Linked DNA regions of Spinactinospora alkalitolerans. Each later gene encodes a partner of the first gene's protein in a complex. Links are inferred from orthologs where the notes say so. Each region holds a gene or a part of one and is shown in the gene's direction. Other genes may lie near its edges. The genes, in order: uvrB and pcrA.

Region 1 (7,777 bases):
TCGGAGGAGAACCGGCCGATCGACCCGGCGGAGGCGTAGGCGCCGCGCTCCAGCAGCAGGTGCCCGCCGAACAGGAGGGCCAGGACGCCGGGGATCCAGCCGAGCCGCCGACCCCATCCGCGTCCCCGTCCCAGGAGCCGGGGCACGTTCGCGGCGCTGCCGAAGCAGAACAGCGCGCCGCCGATCAGCGCAGCGGCCAGGACGAGTTCGAGGATGGTCTCCTCGATGAGGTGGATGGTCAGCGGCTCGGCGTACAGGGCCGACCAGGCCATGGCGACGCCGCCGGCGGCCAGTGCGGCGCCGGCGCCCCAGAGGGCCGGCGCGGAGCGGGCGAGTCTCCACATGTCGCTGTTGTCGCGTTTGAGCACCGGCACATTTTAGGGACTCCCGGCGGGGCCCGGGTGTCACAGGGGCCGCCTAGAGTGGAAACGCCAGGTATCCGCTAGGCAGGGGGACTCATGCGGCCGGTGACCGACATCCAGCGCAAGGTGACGCCGTTCGAGGTGGTCTCGGAGATGACCCCGGCCGGCGACCAGCCGACGGCCATCGCGGAGCTGGCCCGCCGCGTCGACGCCGGCGACGAGGACGCCGTTCTGCTGGGCGCCACCGGCACCGGCAAGACCGCGACGGTGGCGTGGCTGGTGGAGCAGGTGCAGCGGCCCACCCTGGTCATGCAGCCGAACAAGACGCTGGCCGCGCAGTTCGCCAACGAGCTGCGGGAGATGCTGCCCGGCAACGCGGTCGAGTACTTCGTCTCCTACTACGACTACTACCAGCCCGAGGCCTACGTGCCGCAGACCGACACCTTCATCGAGAAGGACTCCTCGATCAACGACGAGGTGGAGCGGCTGCGCCATTCGGCGACCAACTCGCTGCTCACCCGGCGCGACACGATCGTGGTCGCCTCGGTCTCCTGCATCTACGGCCTGGGCACCCCGCAGGAGTACGTCGACCGGATGGCCGCCGTCAGGGTCGGCATGGAGGTCGAGCGCGACGAGCTGCTGCGCAAGCTCGTCGAGATGCAGTACACCCGCAACGACACGGCCTTCACCCGGGGCACCTTCCGGGTCCGCGGCGACACCGTCGAGATCATCCCGGTCTACGAGGAGCTCGCGGTGCGCATCGAGATGTTCGGCGACGAGATCGAACGGCTCATGACGCTGCACCCGCTCACCGGTGAGGTGCTCGACGAGAGCGACGAGTACTACATCTTCCCGGCCTCGCACTACGTGGCCGGCCCCGAGCGGATGGAGCGTGCCATCCGCGACATCGAGGCCGAGCTCGGCGGGCGCCTGGCCGAACTGGAGCAGCAGAACAAGCTGCTGGAGGCGCAGCGGCTGCGGATGCGCACCACCTACGACCTGGAGATGATGCGCCAGGTCGGCAGCTGCTCCGGCATCGAGAACTACTCACGGCACTTCGACGGCCGCGAGCCCGGCAGCGCCCCCAACACGCTGCTGGACTACTTCCCCGACGACTTCCTGCTGGTCGTCGACGAGTCGCACGTGACGGTGCCGCAGATCGGCGGCATGTACGAGGGCGACGCCTCACGCAAGCGCACGCTGGTCGACCACGGGTTCCGGCTGCCCTCGGCGCTGGACAACCGGCCGCTGAAGTGGGAGGAGTTCCTGGGGCGGATCGGCCAGACGGTCTACCTCTCGGCCACCCCGGGCCCCTACGAGCTGGGCCGCACCGGCGGCGACGTCGTCGAGCAGGTCATCCGGCCCACCGGCCTGGTCGACCCGGAGGTGCTGGTCAAGCCCACCCAGGGCCAGATCGACGACCTCGTCCACGAGATCAGGGTGCGCGCCGAGCGCGCCGAGCGCGTGCTGGTCACCACGCTGACCAAGAAGATGGCCGAGGACCTCACCGACTACCTGACCGAGCTCGGCATCCAGGTGCGCTATCTGCACAGCGAGGTCGACACGCTGCGCCGGGTGGAGCTGCTGCGCGAGCTGCGGGTGGGGGAGTTCGACGTCCTCGTCGGCATCAACCTGCTGCGGGAGGGCCTCGACCTGCCCGAGGTGTCGCTGGTGGCCATCCTGGACGCCGACAAGGAGGGCTTCCTGCGTTCGGAGACCTCGCTGATCCAGACGATCGGCCGCGCCGCGCGCAACGTCGCCGGCCAGGTGCACATGTACGCCGACCAGGTCACCGACTCCATGCGCAAGGCCATCGACGAGACCAACCGGCGCCGCGCCAAGCAGTTGGCCTACAACACCGAGCACGGCGTCGACCCGCAGCCGCTGCGCAAGAAGATCGCCGACATCCTCGACTCGCTGGCCCGCGAGGACGCCGACACCCAGACGCTGATCGGCGGGAGCGCGCGCCAGCAGAGCCGAGGCCGGGCGCCGGTGCCGGGGCTGTCCTCCGCGGCCACAGGTGAGCGCTCCGCCGACATCGCGAACATGCCGCGCGCCGAGCTCGCCGACCTGATCGAGCAGCTCACCGGGCAGATGCACCAGGCAGCGACCGACCTGCAGTTCGAGCTGGCCGCCCGGCTGCGCGACGAGGTCAAGGAGCTCAAGCGCGAACTGCGCGGCATGGACGCGGCCGGGGTCTCCTGAGCGGCCCGGCCCCGGTTCCGGTGCACCTCGACGTCCACGTGGCGGCCGGCGCGGCGCCGCAGGAGCGCCGGGCGGTCGTCGCGGCGAGCGTGCAGCGGGCGGTCGCCATGGGCGCCACCCGGGTCCGTGAGGTCGACGAGCCCACCGGGGACTGCGTCGTCGTGCTCGATCCCGAGGGCGACGAGTTCTGCCTGCGGTGACGGCGGTGCGGCCGGGAACCACGGCCGGTCCCCGCCCGTCTGAAGTGACGAGACACCGGACCGCCCGGCCGGTGCAGACCCGAAGGGAACGTCGAATGCGCGGCCGGATTGCAGCGGTGACCGGTGGAGTGGCCCTCCTGGCCCTGTTCGGTGCCGGATGCGGCGTGTCGGTCTCCGAGGACGGTGACGTCTCGGTCTCCAACGGCGGCGAGGAGGTCTCGGGTTCGGAGAACGGCGTCGTGGTGTCCGACGGCCGGACTCTGACGGTCGCCGCGGACGGTGAGACCGCGACCGAGGACTGCGCGGGCCTCGACGTCAACGTGCTGGCCAGCGACACCACGTTGACCTTCAACGGCGAGTGCGGCGAGGTGAGCATCGCCGGCAGCAACACCGAGGTGCACGTCGGTTCGGCCGCGTCGATCAGCGTCACCGGTGCGGACAACGTCGTCTACTACGCCTCGGGCGAGCCCTCGATCAGCAACCTGGGTGTGAACAACACCACCGAGCAGGGCGGCAGCGCCACCCCCTAGCGCCGAGTCCGAATACGGCCACCGCTGTGAACAGCGGAAATGGAATAAGGCGGGCCCCTGTGCGCCATCGGGGCGCGGTCGTCGGTTACCGTGGAACGATTCGGCGCCGGTTCTGGTGAAATTGCATGGCGACAATTTCAAAACAAAATCGGAAACTTTGGTCGTTATCTCTACGTTCCGGCGCCGTAGGCGCTACGGTCTATTTTCGTAGCCATGACGCGACAGTATGTCACCGTTAGAACTCCAGCGGCGGCGCGCTGGGGCCCGCGTCCAGTGTGAAGAGCGCACGTGCGGCCAGGGAGGGATAAATGAGCGGTTATGTCGCCCGGGTGCGGCATGACGATCCGCCCGGCGATAGCGCCGAATTCGACCTGCTGGTGGGATCGGTCGCGAGGCGGTGGGCGGAGATCGATCCATTGCTGCCCGAGCCCTCGCATCCACGGCTCAGCACCTATCCGCTGCTGACGGTCAGCGACGAGTCCGCGCGCCCCGTCGCCACCGGGACCATGCGTTATGCCTGGTACCAGCCCGGCGAGGTCGGGCGTACCTGGGGTGTTCCCGACCAGCACTGGCTCACCCCGATCGTCGGCGGCCCCGACCCTGAGGGCGCTCTGGACTCGCTGCTCACCAGTTGGCGGGACCAGATGGACGACCTGCCCAGCGGCACCGGGTCGGAGTCGGCCGCGCTGCTGACCTGGCCGGCCCGCGACGTCTGCGGCGTGCGGCCGCTGCAGCGCCACGGCCTGCAGCCGTTCACGGTGCTGGCGGCCCGGCAGCGCCGCAGGGGGGTGCCGCCCTCGCTGCCGCCCCGCGACGTCACGATCCGGCTGGCCGACATGCAGGACCTCGCGGCGGTCGTCGGCCTGGTGATGGAGGAGCACCGCTACGAGGAGCACTTCGGCGGGGTGTTCATCCAGCCCGAGACCGCCGAGCAGACCCGCAGGGTGGTCGCCCGGGCCCTGAGTCGCCCGCCGTCGTGGATCTGGATGGCCGAGCGGCGCGGCCGTCCGGTCGGCCTGGTCTGGGTGTCCCCGCCCGAACGCGCCCGCTGGGTGGCGCCCCTGGTCAACGCCGGTCCCGCCGCCTACATCGGCTACGGCGTGGTCACGGAGCAGGAGCGCGGCGCCGGTATCGGCACCGCGCTGGTCAGCCAGGCCCACCACGCGATGGACAGCTACGGCATCGCGGTGACGCTGCTCAACTACGCGATGATGAACCCGGTGTCCGGGCCGTTCTGGAACCGGATGGGCTACCGACCGCTCTGGACGACCTGGGAGGCCCGCCCGGTGCTCGCGCTGCGCTGACCCCCCCCGCTGTCCGGACCGCCGGGCGGCGGGGCCGCGCCGATTCCGGTCTCCCTCTGGTGATCACCCGCCCCGACGGGTTACCGTCGGCGCATGCTCAACGCCGTTGCGTGGCGGCGGTGTGTCCGTGCGGAGGGAAGGTCGGATGAAGCGCACAACGTGCCGGGTCGGCGCCGCGGCGGGACTGCTCGCCCTGATCGCGGCGGCCGCAGTGCCGGCCCGGGCCGGGGAGGCACCGGAAGGGCCCGACCGCGACTCCGTCGCCGTCGGCCGCGGGGGAGCGGTCGCCACCGTGGACCCCGACGCCACTGAGGCCGGGATGCGGGTCCTGCGCTCCGGCGGCAACGCCGTGGACGCCGCCGTCGCCGCCGCGGCCGCGCTGGGGGTCACCGAGCCCTACTCCTCGGGTTTCGGGGGCGGCGGCTACTTCGTCTACTACAGCGCCGCCGAGGGACGCGTGCACACCCTCGACGGCCGCGAGACCGCACCGGCCGCCATGCGGGAGGACTCCTTCCTGGAGGACGGCGAGCCCATCCCGTTCGAGGAGGCCGTCACCTCGGGGCTGTCGGTCGGGGCCCCGGGCACGCCCGCCACCTGGGAGCGCGCCGTCGAGCAGTGGGGCAGCAGGCCGCTGCAGTACGTCATGCGCCCGGCCATCCGGCTGGCCGAGCGCGGCTTCACGGTGGACGCGACGTTCAACGAGCAGACCGCCGCCAACGCCGAGCGCTTCGCCGACTTCCCGGCCACCGCCGAGCTGTTCCTGCCGGGCGGCGCGCCGCCGGAGGTCGGCACGGTGCTGCGCAACCCCGACCTCGCCGACACCTACCGCGACTTCGCCCGGCACGGCGCGAGCGTGCTGGAAGGCGAGATCGGGGCCGACGTCGTCGAGACCGCGACCGCGCCGCCGGTCGCCCCCGGCGCCGACCGGCAGGTGCGGCCCGGCCTGCTGAGCGCCGGCGACCTCGCGGACTACGAGGTCGTCGAGCGCGACCCGACGCACGTGGACTACCGGGGCCTGGACGTCTACGGCATGGCGCCCTCCTCCTCCGGCGGCTCCACCGTCGGGGAGGCGCTCAACATCATCGACACCCGCGACCCCGCCGAGCTCGCGCCCGAGGAGATCCAGCACCTGACGCTGGAGGCGAGCAAACTCGCCTACGCTGACCGCAACGCCTACATCGGCGACCCCGCCCACGTCGACGTGCCCCTGGAGACCCTGCTCTCCGAGGACTACGCCCGGCAGCGGGCCTGCCTGGTCGAGCCCGACTCGGTCCTGGCCGCGCCCGTGGCCCCCGGCGACCCCGGGGCCGGGAACGGGGACGGGGACGCCTGCGCGCCCTCCTCCGCACCGGCCGGGCCGGAGCCCGAGGGGCCCTCGACCACCCACCTCGTCACCGCCGACCGGTGGGGCAACGTCGTCTCCTACACGTTGACGATCGAGCAGACCGGGGGCAGCGGCATCACCGTGCCCGGCCGCGGCTTCCTGCTCAACAACGAGCTCACCGACTTCGACTTCCGGGTCTCCGAGACCGGCGCAGGGGCCGCCAACCTCCCGGCCCCGGGCAAGCGGCCGCGCTCCAGCATGGCGCCGACCATCGTGCTGCGCGACGGCGAGCCGTGGCTGGCGCTGGGCAGCCCGGGCGGCGCGACGATCATCACCACCGTGCTGCACGTCCTCGTCGACCGCGTCGACCGCGGTATGACGCTGCCCGAGGCGGTGGCGGCGCCCCGGCTCTCCCAGCGCAACGCCGAGCAGACCCAGGCCGAACCGGGGTTCTTCGATACACCGGAGGAGAAGGCGCTGAGCGAACTGGGGCACGTCTTCGCCGAGACGCCGGAGATCGGCGCGGTGTCGGCGCTGGAGTTCCTCGACCGCGGCCGGATCCAGGCGGTGGCCGAACCGCGGCGGCGCGGCGGCGGGCACGCCGCCGTGCTCAGGGAGCGCGGGTGGGAGCCGCCCGGCCCCGGGTCCGGCGCGGCTCGTTAGGCTCGTGAGCGTCGCCGTTGACGAGTTCGAAGGGTGGTCCGGGCATGGATACCGCGCAGGTGGAGATCGTCGAGGTCGGGCCGCGCGACGGCCTGCAGAACGAGACCGCGGTCCTGTCGGTCGCCGAGAAGGTCGAGCTGATCGACCGAGCCGTGGCCGCGGGGGTCCGGCGCATCGAGGCGGTCAGCTTCGTCAACCCCAGGCGGGTGCCGCAGATGGCCGGGGCCGAGGAGGTCATGGCCTCGGTGCGCCGCGACGCCGGAGTGTCCTACATCGGGCTGGTGCTCAACCGCCGGGGACTGGACCGGGCGCTGGCCGCCGAGGTCGACGAGGTCAACGTGGCGATCCCGGCCACCGACGTGTTCTGCCGCCGCAACCAGGGCTGCACCGCCGAGGAGATGCTGGCGGCCTACGACGACATCGCCAAGGCGGCCCACGCGGCGGGAATGCCGGTCAGCGCGACGATCTCCACCGCGTTCGGCTGCCCGTTCGAGGGCGAGACCCCGCCGCAGCGGGTGGCCGACATCGCCCGGCGCGCCGCCGACTCCGGCGCGGTCGAGATCGCGATCGCCGACACCATCGGCGTCGGCGTCCCCGGGCAGGTCGCCGACCTGGTGGAGCGGGTGCGCGCCGTCGCGGGCGGGGCCGGGCTGCGCTGCCACTTCCACAACACCCGCAACACCGGCTACGCCAACGCCCTCACCGCCCACGAGCACGGCGTCACGGTGCTGGACTCCAGCATCGGGGGCTTCGGCGGCTGCCCGTTCGCCCCGGCGGCCACCGGCAACATCGCGACCGAGGACCTGCTCTACATGCTGCACCGCAGCGGCGTACGGACCGGCGTCGACATGCGCGGCATCGCCGCCGCCGGGACGTGGCTGGGGTCGCGGCTGGACAAGGAGCCCCCGGCGCTGCTGGGCCGGGCCGGGGGCTTCCCCGCGCCCGAGTGACCCGCCGGGGCGTCTCAGATCGTTGACGGGGAGGCGGGATTGTTCTCAGTCCCCGCCGCGGCTCTGCGGGCCTGGTGGGGATGCTGTCGGCGCGCGGCGTCCGGCGACGCGAAAGGCCGCGGGATCGCCGCTGCTCAAGGCCCCGGCCGTCTGCGGCGGGCGACCGGCACGAACCCGTGCGGCCGCCCTTTCGTACCGCCGGCGACGGCGCCGGCGGTGAGCAGCTCGCGCTGGGCGTG
Region 2 (7,831 bases), 1.4 Mb from region 1 along the record:
GGATCACCGTGAACCGGTTCGCGCTCCTCGCTCATGGCCGCTCACCGCGACTTCCCTTCGTGCTCACACCGTCCATCGTCGCTCCTCGCGCGTGCCGTTTCCCATCCGGGAGCACCCTGAGCACACCCTGACCCCGTTTTCGGGGAAGACGGGGACGCCCCCTGATGCGGCGGCGCGCGCGAGCGCGGCATGCTGGATGTGTGAGCGGAGGAAGGCGAGGGCGTTTTCGTGGCGGAGACGGCGACTGAGGCGCCGCGGCTGTACCGCGGGCGCGGCGACAGGCTGCTCGCCGGGGTCGGCTCCGGCCTGGCGCGGCACCTGGGCATCGACCCGGTGGTCACCCGCCTGGCGCTGCTCGCCCTGGCCATCGGCGGCATCGGCATCGCCGTCTACCTGGTGCTGGCCTTCTTCGTCCCGGTCCGTCCCGAGACCGAGGACGACGGTGTCGGCGACGGCGGCGACGCGCGCAGGAAGGGCCGCGACATCAGCCAACTGCTCGCCTACCTGGCGCTCGCCGCCGGCCTGGGCGTGCTGTTCCTGCTCTTCGGCGGCGTCTTCGACCCGCTGCTGTGGTTCCTCGTCTTCGGCACGCTCGGCGCGGCCATCCTGTGGCAGCAGGCCAACCCCGCCCAGCGCGACCAGTGGGTGAGCAGCACCGCCTTCCGCAGCCGCAAGAGCTGGGTCCGCACGGGTGCGGGCGTGCTGCTCGTCGTCACCGGCGTCCTGGGCTTCCTCGCGTTCCAGCAGCAGATGCACGAGGCCCGCGCCGGCCTCACCTTCGCCCTGACGATGCTCGCGGGCATCGCGCTGATCGCCGCACCGTGGATCATCGGCCTGGTCCGCGAGCGCGACCGGGAACGCAGGGAGCGCATCCGCAACCAGGAGCGCGCCGAACTCGCCGCGCACATCCACGACTCCGTGCTGCACACCCTCACCCTGATCCAGCGGCGCGCCGAGGACTCGCGCGAGGTGCAGCGGCTCGCCCGCGTGCAGGAACGGGCGCTGCGCAGTTGGCTCTACAAGCGGCCCGCCGACGCCGAGACCACCGTGACCCCGGCGCTGGAGCGGGTCGCGGCGGAGGTCGAGGAGGCCCATGGCGTGCCGATCGAGGTCGTGTGCGTCGGCGACTGCCCGATCGACGACGGGATCCGCGCCGCGCTCCAGGCCGCCCGCGAGGCCATGGTCAACGCCTCCAAGTACGCGGACGTGGACAGCGTCTCGGTGTTCGGCGAGGTCGAGCCGGAGGAGGTGCTCGTCTTCATCCGCGACCGGGGCGCGGGCTTCGACCTCGATTCGGTGCCGGCCGACCGCATGGGCGTGCGCGGCTCCATCATCGGCCGGATGCAGCGCCACGGCGGCGGCGCCCGCATCCGCACCGCGCCGGGAGAAGGAACCGAGGTGCAGTTGCGCATGCCCCGCAGCACGGCGGTGTGAAATGTGGCCGGGGTCGGGCAGCCGCACCACAGTCCGCCGCTCCGTGGGTAAGGTCCAAGGCGTGGCAGACGACAGTACATCTGACAGTGACGCTGTGAACGTGCGCGAAGGCGGCGCCGCGGTCGGGTTCGGCGACGGCGGCGTGCCCCGCGTCGTGATCGTGGACGACCACCGGCTGTTCCGCAGCGGCGTGCGCGGCGAACTCGGCGACGCGGTCGAGGTCGTCGGCGAGGCCGGTGACGTCGACAGCGCGGTGCACGTGATCGGCGAGCAGCAGCCCGACCTCGTCCTGCTCGACGTCCACCTGCCCGGTGGCGGCGGCGTCGAGGTGCTGCGGCGGGTGCTCGCCAGGCACTCGGAGATCCGGTTCCTCGCGCTGTCGGTGTCCGACGCCGCAGAGGACGTGATCGGCGTGGTCCGCGGCGGTGCGCGCGGCTACGTCACCAAGACCATCTCGGGCAAGGAGCTCGCCGACGCCATCGTCCGGGTCGCCGACGGCGACGCCGTGTTCTCCCCGCGCCTGGCCGGATTCGTCCTGGACGCGTTCGCCGCCACCGACGCCCCGCCGATGGATCCCGAGCTCGACCGCCTCACCCAGCGCGAACGCGAGGTCCTGCGCCTGATCGCCCGCGGCTACGCCTACAAGGAAGTGGCCAAGGAGCTCTTCATCTCGGTGAAGACGGTGGAGACCCACGTCTCGTCGGTGCTGCGCAAGCTCCAGCTCTCCAACCGCCACGAACTGAGCCGCTGGGCGACGGCGCGCAAGCTGGTGTAGTAGAGCACGACACTCGCCCGAGGGGGTTTTGAAGGCCCGCCCTGGAGGGGGTTCGTGCGGGTGCGGTTCTCTCGTGCGGCCGCAGGCCCGTTGAGGCGAACGCCGCACCCGTGCGCGAAGCGGAGCTGTTGCCTTGGGTGCGGGCCGACACCGGGGTTTCGGCCTGGAGTGCAGGACGTCCGATGTGTTTCGCGCGGAGCCGGGCGCCCCGGGGACACGGGCCTTCGGCCACACGGCGGGCCGCCCGTTCTCCGCGAGCCCTTATGGCTGAGATTCAAGACCCCCGGTGGTTGAGGGGAGCGGGCGCGGTCTCCCAACCACCGAGAGGCTTCGAAACCCTCTGATCAGCGCCTTAACGCAGCGCGTTGAGCATGCGCTTGAGGAACTCCTCGGAGTTCACCTGCGTCACCAGCGCGGCCTTGGGGCGGTCGTCGCTCAGGTCGGGGTTGGGACGCAGGTCGGCGACCGTGAGGCCGCGGGTGTGCTCGCCCTTCAGCTCCACCCGGACCGGGACCTCGACCGACTCGGTGACCAGCGCAGGGTCGGTGAGGATCGCCGCGGCCAGCGGGTCGTGCATCGCGCACGCGCGCTCGCCGAACACGTCGGTGTACCAGCCGACGTAGAAGTCCAGGAACCTCGACGACGAACGCGCGCGGTCGCTCTCCACCGCCGCCAGCTCGTCCAGCCACGGGCCCCGCGCCAGCGTCCGCATCGTGACGTCCAGCGCCACGAGCGTCAGGTCGAACCCGGCGGCCAGCACCACTTCCGCGGCCTCGGGGTCGTTGTTGACGTTGGCCTCGGCCCACGGGGTCACGTTGCCCGCCACCTGGACCGCGCCGCCCATGACCACGACCCTGCGCACCAGCTTCGGCAACTCCGGCTCCAGGCCCAGCGCCAGCGCCAGATTGGTCAGCGGGCCGACGGCCAGCACGTCGATCTCGCCGGGCGCCGAGCGGGCCAGCCGGACCAGCAGCTCGGCCGCCGACTCCTCCACGGCGGCGCCCCCCGGCTCCGGCGTCTTGACGTCGCCCAGCCCGTTGCGGCCGTGCACGCCCTCCGCCAGGTGCGGGGGCTGCACCAGCGGCCGGTTCGCGCCGCCGGCCACCGGGACACCGGGCTCGCCGTACAGCTCCAGCAGCCGCAGCGCGTTGTCCGTGGTGACGTCGACGGAGTTGTTCCCGTACACCGTGCCCACGCCGACGAGCTCGACGTCGGGCTGCGCCACCAGGTAGGCCAGCGCCAGCGCGTCGTCGATCCCCGGATCGCAGTCAACGAAGACCCGCACGTTTCCCCCATATGCCTGTTTCGTGTGAACGTTCCCAGCCTAGGACCTGCGCTCTCGTCCACCGCCCGCGGGCACCTCCGCGTTCCCCGTAGTCTGGTGGGGTGTTCTCCCAAGAGCTGCTCCTCGAAGGTCTGAACGTCCCCCAGCGCACCGCCGTGACGCACTCCGGCTCTCCGCTGCTGATCGTCGCCGGTGCCGGTTCGGGGAAGACCCGGGTGCTGACCCACCGGATCGCCTACCTGCTGGCCGAGGGCGGCGTGCGGCCCGGCGAGGTGCTCGCGATCACCTTCACCAACAAGGCCGCGGCCGAGATGAAGGAGCGCATCGAGAGCCTCCTCGGCGCGCGCGTCGCCAACAGCATGTGGGTGATGACCTTCCACTCCGCCTGCGTGCGCATCCTGCGCCGCGAGGCGAGCCGGCTGGGCTACCCGAGCAGCTTCACCATCTACGACTCCGCCGACTCCCAGCGGCTGATGCAGCTGGTCTGCCGGGAGCTGGACCTCGACCCCAAGCGCTTCCCGCCCAAGTCCTTCTCCGCGCAGATCTCCAACCTCAAGAACGAGCTCGTCGACTACGACACCTTCGCCGGCCGGGTCCAGACCGAGCAGGAGAAGAAGCTCGCCGAGGCCTACACGCTCTACCAGCAGCGGCTGCACCAGGCCGGCGCCATGGACTTCGACGACCTGATCATGGTCACGGTCAACCTGCTGCAGATGTTCCCCGATGTCGCCGAGCACTACCGGCGCAGGTTCCGCCACATCCTCGTCGACGAGTACCAGGACACCAACCACGCCCAGTACGAGCTGGTGCGCGAACTCGTCGGAACGGACGGGCCCGAGGCGGCGGTGCCCTCGGCCGAGCTGTGCGTCGTGGGCGACGCCGACCAGTCCATCTACGCCTTCCGCGGTGCGACGATCCGCAACATCATGGAGTTCGAGCGCGACTACCCGCAGGCCCGCACGGTCCTGCTGGAGCAGAACTACCGCTCCACCCAGAACATCCTCACGGCGGCCAACGCGGTGATCGAGCGCAACGCCGACCGCCGGCCGAAGAACCTGTGGTCGGAGCAGGGCGACGGCACGTCGATCGTCGGCTACGTCGCCGACAACGAGCACGACGAGGCGGCGTTCGTCGTCGGCGAGATCGACAAGCTCACCGACGACGGCGCGTGCGCGCCCGGCCAGGTCGCGGTGTTCTACCGGACCAACGCCCAGTCCCGGGTGTTCGAGGACGTGTTCATCCGGACCGGCCTGCCGTACAAGATCGTGGGCGGCGTGCGCTTCTACGAGCGCAAGGAGATCCGCGACGTCCTCGCCTACCTGCGGGTGCTGGCCAACCCCGAGGACACCGTCAGCCTGCGGCGCATCATCAACGTCCCCAAGCGCGGGATCGGCGACCGCGCGGAGGCCACGATCGAGCTGTTCGCCGCGCGGGAGCGGATCTCCTTCTCCCGGGCGCTGCGCCGCGCCGACGAGGCCCCGGGGATCGCCACCCGGTCGCTCAAGGCCGTCAAGGAGTTCACCGCGCTGCTGGAGGAGCTGGAGGAGCTCGTTCCCGACAGCAGCCCGGCCGAGATCGTCGAAGCGGTGTTGCAGCGCACCGGTTACCTCTCCGAGCTCGCCAACTCCAAGGACCTGCAGGACGAGAGCCGGGTGGAGAACCTGGAGGAGTTCGTGGAGGTCGCGCGCGAGTTCGAGAACGGGTTCACCGGGCCGCTGTGGGAGGACGACGACGAGGACGGCGAGGCGCCGGGGGAGTCCGGGGAGTCCGGCGGGGCCGACGCCGAACCGGGGGAGCCCACGCTGGTGGACTTCCTGGAGCAGGTCTCCCTGGTGGCCGACGCCGACCAGATTCCCGACGCCGACGAGCAGGGCGGCGTCGTCACCCTGATGACGCTGCACGCGGCCAAGGGGCTGGAGTTCCCCGTCGTGTTCCTGACCGGCATGGAGGACGGGGTGTTCCCGCACATGCGCACGCTCGGGGACCGGGTGGCGCTGGAGGAGGAGCGCAGGCTCGCCTACGTGGGCATCACGCGCGCGCGGGAGAGGCTGTACCTGAGCCGCTCGGCCGTGCGCAGCGCCTGGGGTACGCCTTCGTACAACCCGCCGTCGCGCTTCCTCGACGAGGTGCCGAAGGAGCTCGTCGACTGGCGCCGGTCGGAGTCCGGCATCGCGAGCGCGCCGGCGCGGCCGAGGATGGGCGCCATGGGCGGTCCGCCGCGCAAACCGGCGCGCGACGCCCCGACGCTGAGCCCCGGCGACAAGGTGACCCACGACTCGTTCGGCATGGGAACAGTGCTGCTGGTCGACGGCGTTGGGGACAGGACGAAGGCGCGGATCGACTTCGGTGCCGACATCGGCGAGAAGGACTTCCTGGTGAAGTTCGCGCCGATCGAGAGGCTGTGACGAGTTCGCCGGTCGGTGAGCACACGCGGTTTGACCTGCGTGGACACGGCCAGATGCGGTGAAGGGGCCCGAGCGTGCGGGCTCCGGGCCCGACCGGTGTTCCCGTCCGGTTCGTCAAGGGCCCGGACCTCCGCTAGAGTCTTCGACGTCGCCGAAAGCGCGGACCACCGGCCAACAGGCCAGGTCGGACGCTACGGCGGCGGCTTCCGGAGAAACCGCACGAAGCACTGCGGAGAGCGGGTACTCTGGTGAGGCCGAGCGAAACGAACGCGGGGATCACCGCGGGCGAGTCGGCCACCCCCACTCTGACGAGCCGGTCCGAGCACTCTCGGCCGCAAGGTAGAGTGGAACCACTCCAGAAAACGCCTCGGGTCTTGACTCGGACGGAATCCGGAGTAAGATTGAAGGGTTGGCCCAAACGGAGAGCCTCTGGTAGGCTCCCGGAGGGAAAACCCCGAAAACTTAAGCGGAAGCGCCGCTGCTGCTGAAGAGCGACTGGTTTGGTCGGCTTGTGTGTGGTGGGCGGTTGTTTTTTGAGAACTCAACAGCGCGATGTTTGTTTTTCTTTATAGCCATGTTTGTTTTGGCCCCGTGCATCGTCCGTTGGATGGTGTGGGGTTCCTTTGATTGGCCGACCCGTGGATGGGTTGGTTGGTCGGGGTTGTTCTCTTCGAGGTTTTCCTCCTGCCCTGGTCGGGGTGGGGGGTGTTTGGCCTTTGATGGAGAGTTTGATCCTGGCTCAGGACGAACGCTGGCGGCGTGCTTAACACATGCAAGTCGAGCGGTAAGGCCCTTCGGGGTACACGAGCGGCGAACGGGTGAGTAACACGTGAGTAACCTGCCCCTGACTTCGGGATAAGCCCGGGAAACCGGGTCTAATACCGGATACGACGCCGGCCTGCATGGGCTCGGTGTGGAAAGTTGTTTCGGTTGGGGATGGGCTCGCGGCCTATCAGCTTGTTGGTGGGGTGATGGCCTACCAAGGCGGTGACGGGTAGCCGGCCTGAGAGGGCGACCGGCCACACTGGGACTGAGACACGGCCCAGACTCCTGCGGGAGGCAGCAGTGGGGAATCTTGCGCAATGGGCGGAAGCCTGACGCAGCGACGCCGCGTGGGGGATGACGGCCTTCGGGTTGTAAACCTCTTTTACCACTCACGCAGGCATCCGGTTTTCCGGGTGTTGACGGTAGGTGGGGAATAAGGACCGGCTAACTACGTGCCAGCAGCCGCGGTAATACGTAGGGTCCGAGCGTTGTCCGGAATTATTGGGCGTAAAGAGCTCGTAGGCGGCTGGTCGCGTCTGCTGTGAAAGCCCGGGGCTTAACTTCGGGTGGGCAGTGGATACGGGCCGGCTTGAGGTAGGTAGGGGAGACTGGAATTCCTGGTGTAGCGGTGAAATGCGCAGATATCAGGAGGAACACCGGTGGCGAAGGCGGGTCTCTGGGCCTTACCTGACGCTGAGGAGCGAAAGCGTGGGGAGCGAACAGGATTAGATACCCTGGTAGTCCACGCCGTAAACGTTGGGCGCTAGGTGTGGGGACTTTCCACGGTCTCCGTGCCGTAGCTAACGCATTAAGCGCCCCGCCTGGGGAGTACGGCCGCAAGGCTAAAACTCAAAGGAATTGACGGGGGCCCGCACAAGCGGCGGAGCATGTTGCTTAATTCGACGCAACGCGAAGAACCTTACCAAGGTTTGACATCGCCCACGTACCCGTAGAGATGCGGGGTCATTTGGTTGGTGGGTGACAGGTGGTGCATGGCTGTCGTCAGCTCGTGTCGTGAGATGTTGGGTTAAGTCCCGCAACGAGCGCAACCCTTGTTCCATGTTGCCAGCACGTGGTGGTGGGGACTCATGGGAGACTGCCGGGGTCAACTCGGAGGAAGGTGGGGATGACGTCAAGTCATCATGCCCCTTATGTCTTGGGCTGCAA

What was found.
Region 2: the proteins of uvrB (region 1) and pcrA are in contact, whole or in part, in a crystal structure (PDB 7EGT), measured with the Thermus thermophilus proteins. The link is inferred for Spinactinospora alkalitolerans from one-to-one orthologs. Residues at the interface, in WP_096411307.1 of Thermus thermophilus: Glu23, Leu25, Arg26, Asp27, Gly28, Glu29, Arg30, Phe31, Arg55, Glu326, Asp327, Phe328, Glu379, Ser382, Gln383, His398, Gly400, Arg401; in WP_096412145.1 of Thermus thermophilus: His654, Arg656, Phe657, Gln666, Asp668, Glu669, Lys680, Arg681, Leu682, Ser683, Lys685, Tyr686, Ala687.

The regions. Positions count from the first base shown.
Region 1 is NZ_JACCCC010000001.1:4,041,480-4,049,256, reverse strand. What follows is about bases 77-3,012. They hold uvrB (excinuclease ABC subunit UvrB), read left to right. Parts: upstream 77-458; coding sequence 459-2,567; downstream 2,568-3,012. Other genes in these bases: HDA32_RS17935 (DUF3060 domain-containing protein), read left to right, coding at 2,863-3,012; HDA32_RS17950 (hypothetical protein), read right to left, coding at 77-368. In the rest of the region: more of HDA32_RS17950, read right to left, coding at 1-76; more of HDA32_RS17935, read left to right, coding at 3,013-3,297; HDA32_RS17930 (GNAT family N-acetyltransferase), read left to right, coding at 3,606-4,601; ggt (gamma-glutamyltransferase), read left to right, coding at 4,747-6,588; HDA32_RS17920 (hydroxymethylglutaryl-CoA lyase), read left to right, coding at 6,633-7,538. UniProt on the Escherichia coli protein: The UvrABC repair system catalyzes the recognition and processing of DNA lesions. A damage recognition complex composed of 2 UvrA and 2 UvrB subunits scans DNA for abnormalities.
Region 2 is NZ_JACCCC010000001.1:5,430,405-5,438,235, reverse strand. The notes cover bases 3,258-6,247. They hold pcrA (DNA helicase PcrA), read left to right. Parts: upstream 3,258-3,595; coding sequence 3,596-5,899; downstream 5,900-6,247. Other genes in these bases: HDA32_RS24195 (nucleoside hydrolase), read right to left, coding at 3,258-3,494. Outside these bases: HDA32_RS24210 (PspC domain-containing protein), read right to left, coding at 1-35; HDA32_RS24205 (ATP-binding protein), read left to right, coding at 229-1,434; HDA32_RS24200 (response regulator), read left to right, coding at 1,478-2,209; more of HDA32_RS24195, read right to left, coding at 2,562-3,257. UniProt on the Escherichia coli protein: A helicase with DNA-dependent ATPase activity. Unwinds DNA duplexes with 3'-5' polarity. Translocates on single-stranded DNA with 3'-5' polarity. Initiates unwinding more efficiently from a nicked substrate than double-stranded DNA.